3 regions of the Pseudoalteromonas sp. B62 genome follow, and region 1 is predicted to be linked to each of the others. Evidence: predicted binding sites of a transcription regulator. Region 1 holds the regulator's gene; each other region holds the start of a gene.

Region 1 (2,280 bases):
GGTCGCTATTGGTGCGCAATATTGGCCACATATCCTTCCTGAGTACATTCCAAGCGAATTACAGAGCTTTCCTAATATAAATCACAGCGATCACCAAATGAGCGTGCAACCGTGTGATTTGTTTGTGCAAATTCGCTCTGACCGTGAAGACGTTAACCATTTATTTGCCCTGCAAGTATTAAAGTTATTTGCTCCTGATGTAGAGCTGGTAGAGCAGGTTCGTAATTTTCGCTTTTTAGATGGACGAGACTTTAATGGCTTTATTTATGGTGGCGATTCTGCTCATGGTAGAAAAAAGCGTGCGACGGCACTAATAAATAAACCGGGTAGCTTTGAAGATCAAGGAAGTTATATTCATGTACAACGTTATAAGCATGACTTAACTGTGTGGCAGCATTTATCATTAAGTGAGCAAGAGCAAATAATGGGTCGTACGCGCCTTGATAACACACTAATTACCCCCGCGATCGAAACCAGCCATGCTTCGCGTAGTGAGCTAAAAGATGAAGACGGGCAACCGCTACTATTAAATCAAAGCATGCCTTATGGCGATGTGTATGAGCAGGGAATGTTATCAATTACATGTGCATGTACAGGAACCGCGTTCGAAAAAATACTTAAAAGCCGTTTAGGCGAAGGTGATTGTTACGACCACTGGCTTGATTTTACTCAAGCCGATATGGGTTCTGCTTTTTTGCACCTTCGGTCGGATTTTTAAAACAGATTTAATTACGATTAATAATCAAACCGTATCAAATAAAATGCGAACGCGTTCAAGCGTCACGTCTATTTCAGATATTTTAGCCGGGGCGATAAAAATAGTGTCATCGCCGGCAATAGTTCCTAGTACGCCATCTGCTTTACCTAATGAATCTAATAAACGTGCAATAAGCTGAGCCGCACCTGGGCTGGTACGAATGATGATCATCATTTCGTTGTGCATTATGTCGATTACTAATTGGCGTAATGGGCTTTTAGCCGTAGGTACACCCATTTCAGCAGGTAAGCAGTAAACCATTTCTTGCTTGGCATTACGTGTGCGTACAGCGCCAAACTTACTTAACATGCGTGATACTTTACTTTGGCTTATATTGTCAAAGCCTTGCTCTTTTAACGCATCAACTATTTCGCCTTGAGAGCCAAAGTTTTCTTCTTTTAAAAGCGATTTAAATGCTTTTACCAGTGCTTCTTGTTTATCTTGTGGTTGCATAGTCTTTATTCATTTTTGTTATTTATGCTGCAAATTCTACACAATAATGAATAATTATGCAGCAGTTGTTTAGTTAACTTGCCAGTTTGATGCGTTAAATCACAAAAGTTTACGACTATGGTCGAAAATATACTTGAAATAGACAGGATAAATTTGTTTTTAGTCGCTAATTTCATTATCTTAAGAGCCACAAATATTTCCTACCTCAAATGACGGAGAATTCCAATGAAAGTTGCTGTATTAGGTGCTGCAGGCGGTATCGGCCAAGCGTTGTCTTTATTATTAAAAACAGGCTTACCAGCTGGCTCTGAATTATCACTTTATGATGTTGCACCAGTAGTACCAGGTGTTGCGGTTGACCTTTCTCACATCCCAACAGATGTTAAAGTTGCAGGCTTTGGCGCAGACGATTTAAATAAAGCGCTTGAAGGTTCTGACATCGTTCTTATCCCAGCGGGTATGCCACGTAAACCAGGTATGGATCGTGCTGATTTATTCAATGTAAATGCTGGCATCATCAAAACGTTAGCAGAAGGCATTGTTGCCAGCTGTCCTAAAGCGTTAGTAGGTATTATTACTAACCCAGTAAACGGCACAGTTCCAATTGTTGCTGAAGTATTCAAAAAAGCAGGTACTTACGACGCTAAACGCGTATTCGGTATTACTACGCTTGACGTTATTCGTTCAGAAGCATTTGTTGCTGAACTTAAAGGCGTAGACGTAGCAACTGTAAAAGTACCAGTAATTGGTGGTCACTCAGGCACAACGATTCTGCCTCTACTTTCTCAAGTTGAAGGTGTTTCTTTCACAGATGAAGAAGTTGCTGCACTTACTCCACGTATCCAAAATGCGGGTACTGAAGTTGTAAATGCTAAAGCAGGCGGTGGTTCAGCTACGCTATCTATGGGTGCTGCTGCAGCGCGTTTTTGTATGTCTTTAGTTAAAGGCCTACAAGGTGAAGAAGTTGTAGATTACGCTTACGTTGCTGTTGAAAATGGCGATGCAGAGTACTTTGCACATCCAGTACGTTTAGGTAAAAACGGCGTAGAAGAAATTCTTTCTTACGGCGA
Region 2 (2,280 bases), 3.0 Mb from region 1:
AATAGATAGGTTGCTTACTTTTCTGATTAAATCATCAACAATAAGTTGCTGGCGGGTTACATCACTTTTAGCTGCTTGTAGTTCAAAGGCGAGCGTGTCTTTTGCAAGTAATACCTCTTGTTGTGCATGCTTATATGTGAGCTTTGCACGTGATAAATCATCAACTGCTTTTTCAAGATCAATTTGGCTAATTAAGTGCTTTTGTATTGATAACTGCGCCCGGCGATTTTCGCGCTCAGCGGCGTTAAGCTCAACTTGTGCCATATCAAGTGTTTTATTTAAAGTGAGTGTTTGGCGTCTTGCTTGCAAATGCTGCCTTTGCTGCTCGCCTTGTAGTCGTTTAAGTACAGACTCCTGTTGCTTTAATTCGTTAGTTAACTCAGGGCTTTGCAGCAGAGCAAGTGTGCCCCCTTGCTTTACTGTATCGCCAGCCTTTACTTTTAAATCTATAAAACCACGTTCTGGGCTGTATATTTTAGGAGCATTAGCAGCAACAATTTTACCACTGGCGGCAATGTCTCGAATGAGCGCTTTAACGTGTACTTTGGCAACCTGTATTTTTGAGCGGCTAATAGAGCTTTTAGCGCTATGACTTGTTAAAAAAATATAAGCAATTGTAGAGACTGCAATGAAAATAACCGCAGTGATGATCGCGTATTTTTTATAGTTTATAGGTGCCTTTACTTGTACGTCTTGTGCGCTGGTATCTTTCATCATTAGGCTCTCCTACACGGCTTTTATATATTTTTCACACAGTAGAAAAAAACTGCGGTGCAAATAGCGACAATAGGAGATATCAAAAATAAACTAAGCATAAACATAATTATTCCACTTAACGAATGTGTATAGCTCTATACGATTAGCATGCCAAAGCGTAACTTACTGTAATTAGATGATTAAATTTTATTTTATGTGTTTTTTATATGTCCGCGGACATAAAAGTGTCCGCAGTGGACGCATTAGTAAATAAAAATTCACTATTAAGAGATTAAAAATGCCACAAATATTAATAACTATACTAATGACCAGTAAAAAGAAGAGAGGTTAAGCCTCAAAATTACGGAAATAGCACAAAACTATCTAAATGTTAACTAACTTTATCGGTGTATGTTGAATATTTATTCACTGAATGAGGGCTTTACGTTTACGTAAGCTGTAGCTTTTTACTTGGTTGTTTTTACAAAATGTTAAACTTGACACCAGTGTCATGAAAAAATAACGCCTAATATACGACTAAATGTTAAAAATAATGATGAAAAAGAAATCTTGCTATGAAGTGAGAAATATTCAAGAATGTGAATATGTATTCAAAATGCTATTGACTCTATTTACGATAGAGGCTAGTTTTGTCCGTCTGTTAGCAAATCGTCGAGCAGTTCATCCACGCTAACAGTGCAGCAAGGGAGGGGTCTATGTTATACGACTCAAAATTAGAAAAAGAAAATTGTGGCTTTGGCTTAATAGCCCAAGTTAATGGTCAAGCTAGTCATAGGCTTATTCGTACTGCTATTACGGGGCTTGATCGCATGCAGCATCGTGGCGGTATATCTGCCGATGGTAAAACAGGCGATGGCTGTGGTTTATTATTACAAAAACCAGATAGCTTTTTTCGTGCTATTGCGGCTGAGAACAATTGGCACTTAGGTAAAAATTATGCCGTAGGTATGATTTTTTTAAATTCAGATCCTGTTTTAGCACAAGCTGCAAAACAAATACTTAGCGAAGAATTAGAAAAAGAAACGCTAAATATTTTAGGTTGGCGCGTAGTGCCAACCGACCCATCAATGTTAGGTCCTATAGCAGTACAACAATTACCTGGGTTTGAACAAATTTTTGTTAGTGCGCCAGAAGGTTGGCGTTCTAAAGATTTAGAGCGACGCTTATATGTAGCGCGTCGTCGTGCTGAAAAGCGTATTGTTGATGATGAAGCTTTTTATATTGCAAGCTTATCTGGATTAGTTACTATCTATAAAGGCCTTATGATGCCTGCAGATTTACCTAACTTTTACCTAGATTTAGCTGATATTCGTATGACCAGTGCGATTTGTGTTTTTCATCAACGCTTTTCTACTAATACTCAGCCGCGTTGGCCTCTTGCTCAACCTTTTCGTTATTTAGCACACAATGGTGAAATTAATACCATTGAAGGTAACCGCCAATGGGCACGTGCGCGTTCTTATAAGTTTGCGTCACCACTTATTCCTGATTTACAAACAGCGGCACCGTTTGTAAACGAAACTGGTTCTGATTCATCCAGCCTAGATAATATGCTTGAGCTAT
Region 3 (2,280 bases), 260 kb from region 1:
CACCAGGTACTTGAGCTAGTAAAATACGACCATCAACCCCTTTTAAGCTACCTTCAAATGCCGCATATTTTTTACGTACATCTCTAAAGTAAGCAGCAATTTCTTCTAGGTGATTTAAATCAAGGTCAGTATCGCGCTCGGTACCTTCAACTATCGATACAATAGTTTCAGTAGCAGTGTGTCCGTAAGTCATACTCATAGATGAAATAGCGGTATCAAGCATATCAATGCCTGCATCAATCGCTTTTTGATAAGTCGCAGTACTTAAACCCGTTGTAGCATGGCACTGCATAGCAATAGGAACCGATACAGTTTCTTTAAGTGCTTTAATTAGTTTTTCAGCATCGTATGGCTTTAATAAACCCGCCATGTCTTTAATACAAATTGAGTGACAACCTAAATCTTCTAATTGCTTAGCAAGAGTCAGCCACATTTCAAGCGTATGAACAGGGCTAACTGTGTACGAAATAGTACCTTGAGCGTGTGCGCCTACTTTTATAGCCGCTTTAATAGCTGTTTCAAGGTTGCGTACATCGTTCATTGCATCGAATATACGAAATACGTCAACGCCATTTTTGTGCGCGCGCTCTACAAATTTTTCAACTACGTCATCAGCGTAATGACGGTAACCCAATAGGTTTTGACCGCGTAATAGCATTTGCTGTTTAGTATTGGGCATCGCTTTTTTAAGCGCACGAATACGCTCCCAAGGATCTTCGCCTAAATAACGAATACACGAATCAAATGTAGCACCGCCCCACGATTCAATAGACCAATAACCTGCATCATCTAGCTTGCTAGCAATAGGTAGCATATCGTCTAAGCGCATACGTGTTGCGAGCAATGATTGGTGCGCATCGCGTAATACCAATTCTGTTAATTTTAATTTAGCCATGTGTGTGCCCCTTATTTGTTATTTGATTTGTACTGAGCAATGGCAGCACTAATAGCAGCGATGTGCTCATTAGGCACACCTTGAGATTTAAAAGACGGTGATTTAGCTGGTGATGCCTCTGGTTCGCTAAAGCGCGTCACCAAATTAGACATAAGCGTTACTGCACCAATTAATATCGACAGAAATACAAACACCCCAACCATACCAGTTAGCATTAAGCTACCAGCCGTTGTGAGTAGAGCACCTATATCCATTTTTCTCCCCCTTGAAACCCATATCGAAAATAAAAAATCGATTTAATTAAATATTTATTCACTGGATAATAACAAAACTAATTATTTTGTCTACTCCTTGTAAATTGGTAAAACCAATTAAACTATAATCAACATAAAACTCAACTAATTTACATACCAGAACCCTGCAATCACGCAGCCTACAATAGCTACAGGAAATAATGACTATAGCTAATAGTTATATATAAGTTGTTAATTAACTATCCGGTTAAATAAAAAAACATGAAAAATCATAGGAAACACAAAAACAAAGGACAAATTGTTAATTGGTCTTACCAAAATAAATGTATTTAGTGAATATTTGCCAGCAATGTGTAACGGTGTGAATAACTTACATAGCAAAGCGTAAAAGTTACTAATCAACTAATTACCCAAAACACACAAAAAACATAAGCACATGATATTAAACAACAATACACTTTGGCATGTAACTGGCATTAGTTATTGTGAGCAAAATTTATAAACCAAGGAGAAAACAGTGTTACGCTGGACAATCACATTTTTAGTTATTGCTTTAATCGCTGCAGTGTTAGGTTTTGGTGGCATCGCAGGTGCCGCAGCTGGTATAGCAAAAATTATATTTTTTATCTTTTTAGTACTTTTAGTGATTTCATTAGTTTCAGGTGCACTACGTGGTAAATCACCCAGGTAGATAATCCATAGGACTAACAAACACTTATACTTAATTAACACTTACAAGGAATTACATTATGAATTCAACAACTGTAAAAGCAGCACTAATCGGTCTATTCGCAAGTTTTTTCATCATGGGTTGTGAAGACAATCATGCAGAAGACGCAGGTGAACGTATTGACGAAGCAGTAACTGACGTGCAAAACAAAGTAGAAGATGCATGTGAAAATGTTAAAGAAGGCGTAAACGCTGAAGAAACTAATTGTTAATTCTTCTTTTACTAAAAAAGCGGCTCTCAAGAGCCGTTTTTTTGCCTGTTTATAAGTATCGAACAACTTCCCCCATTTTAGCTAATGAGTCAAACCGCACTGATACCAATCCGTAATAATACTTAATCAATTTGAAGGATTAAATCAGACACCAACTTCGTTAAAAATCTCTGATATAGAACAACTAAAT

What was found. Region 1 encodes ArgR, which controls arginine synthesis, uptake and breakdown. Its sites were predicted from a motif close to ANTGAATANNTATTCANT; they were not measured.
Region 2: the regulator ArgR is predicted to act here: its motif matches at 1,295-1,312, upstream of gltB (glutamate synthase large subunit).
Region 3: the regulator ArgR is predicted to act here: its motif matches at 1,195-1,212, upstream of P4S71_RS05130 (OadG family protein).

Annotation. Positions count from the first base shown of each region.
Region 1 covers NZ_JARLVB010000002.1:434,025-436,304, reverse strand. The annotation lists partial or broken gene P4S71_RS06465 (Dyp-type peroxidase) at 1-729, shown strand, start outside; gene argR (transcriptional regulator ArgR) at 743-1,210, opposite strand; gene mdh (malate dehydrogenase) at 1,436-2,280, shown strand, end outside.
Region 2 covers NZ_JARLVB010000002.1:3,434,663-3,436,942, reverse strand. The annotation lists gene P4S71_RS19960 (efflux RND transporter periplasmic adaptor subunit) at 1-717, opposite strand, end outside; gene gltB (glutamate synthase large subunit) at 1,413-2,280, shown strand, end outside.
Region 3 covers NZ_JARLVB010000002.1:176,482-178,761, forward strand. The annotation lists gene oadA (sodium-extruding oxaloacetate decarboxylase subunit alpha) at 1-895, opposite strand, end outside; gene P4S71_RS05130 (OadG family protein) at 907-1,149, opposite strand; gene P4S71_RS05135 (DUF1328 domain-containing protein) at 1,667-1,840, shown strand; gene P4S71_RS05140 (hypothetical protein) at 1,899-2,090, shown strand.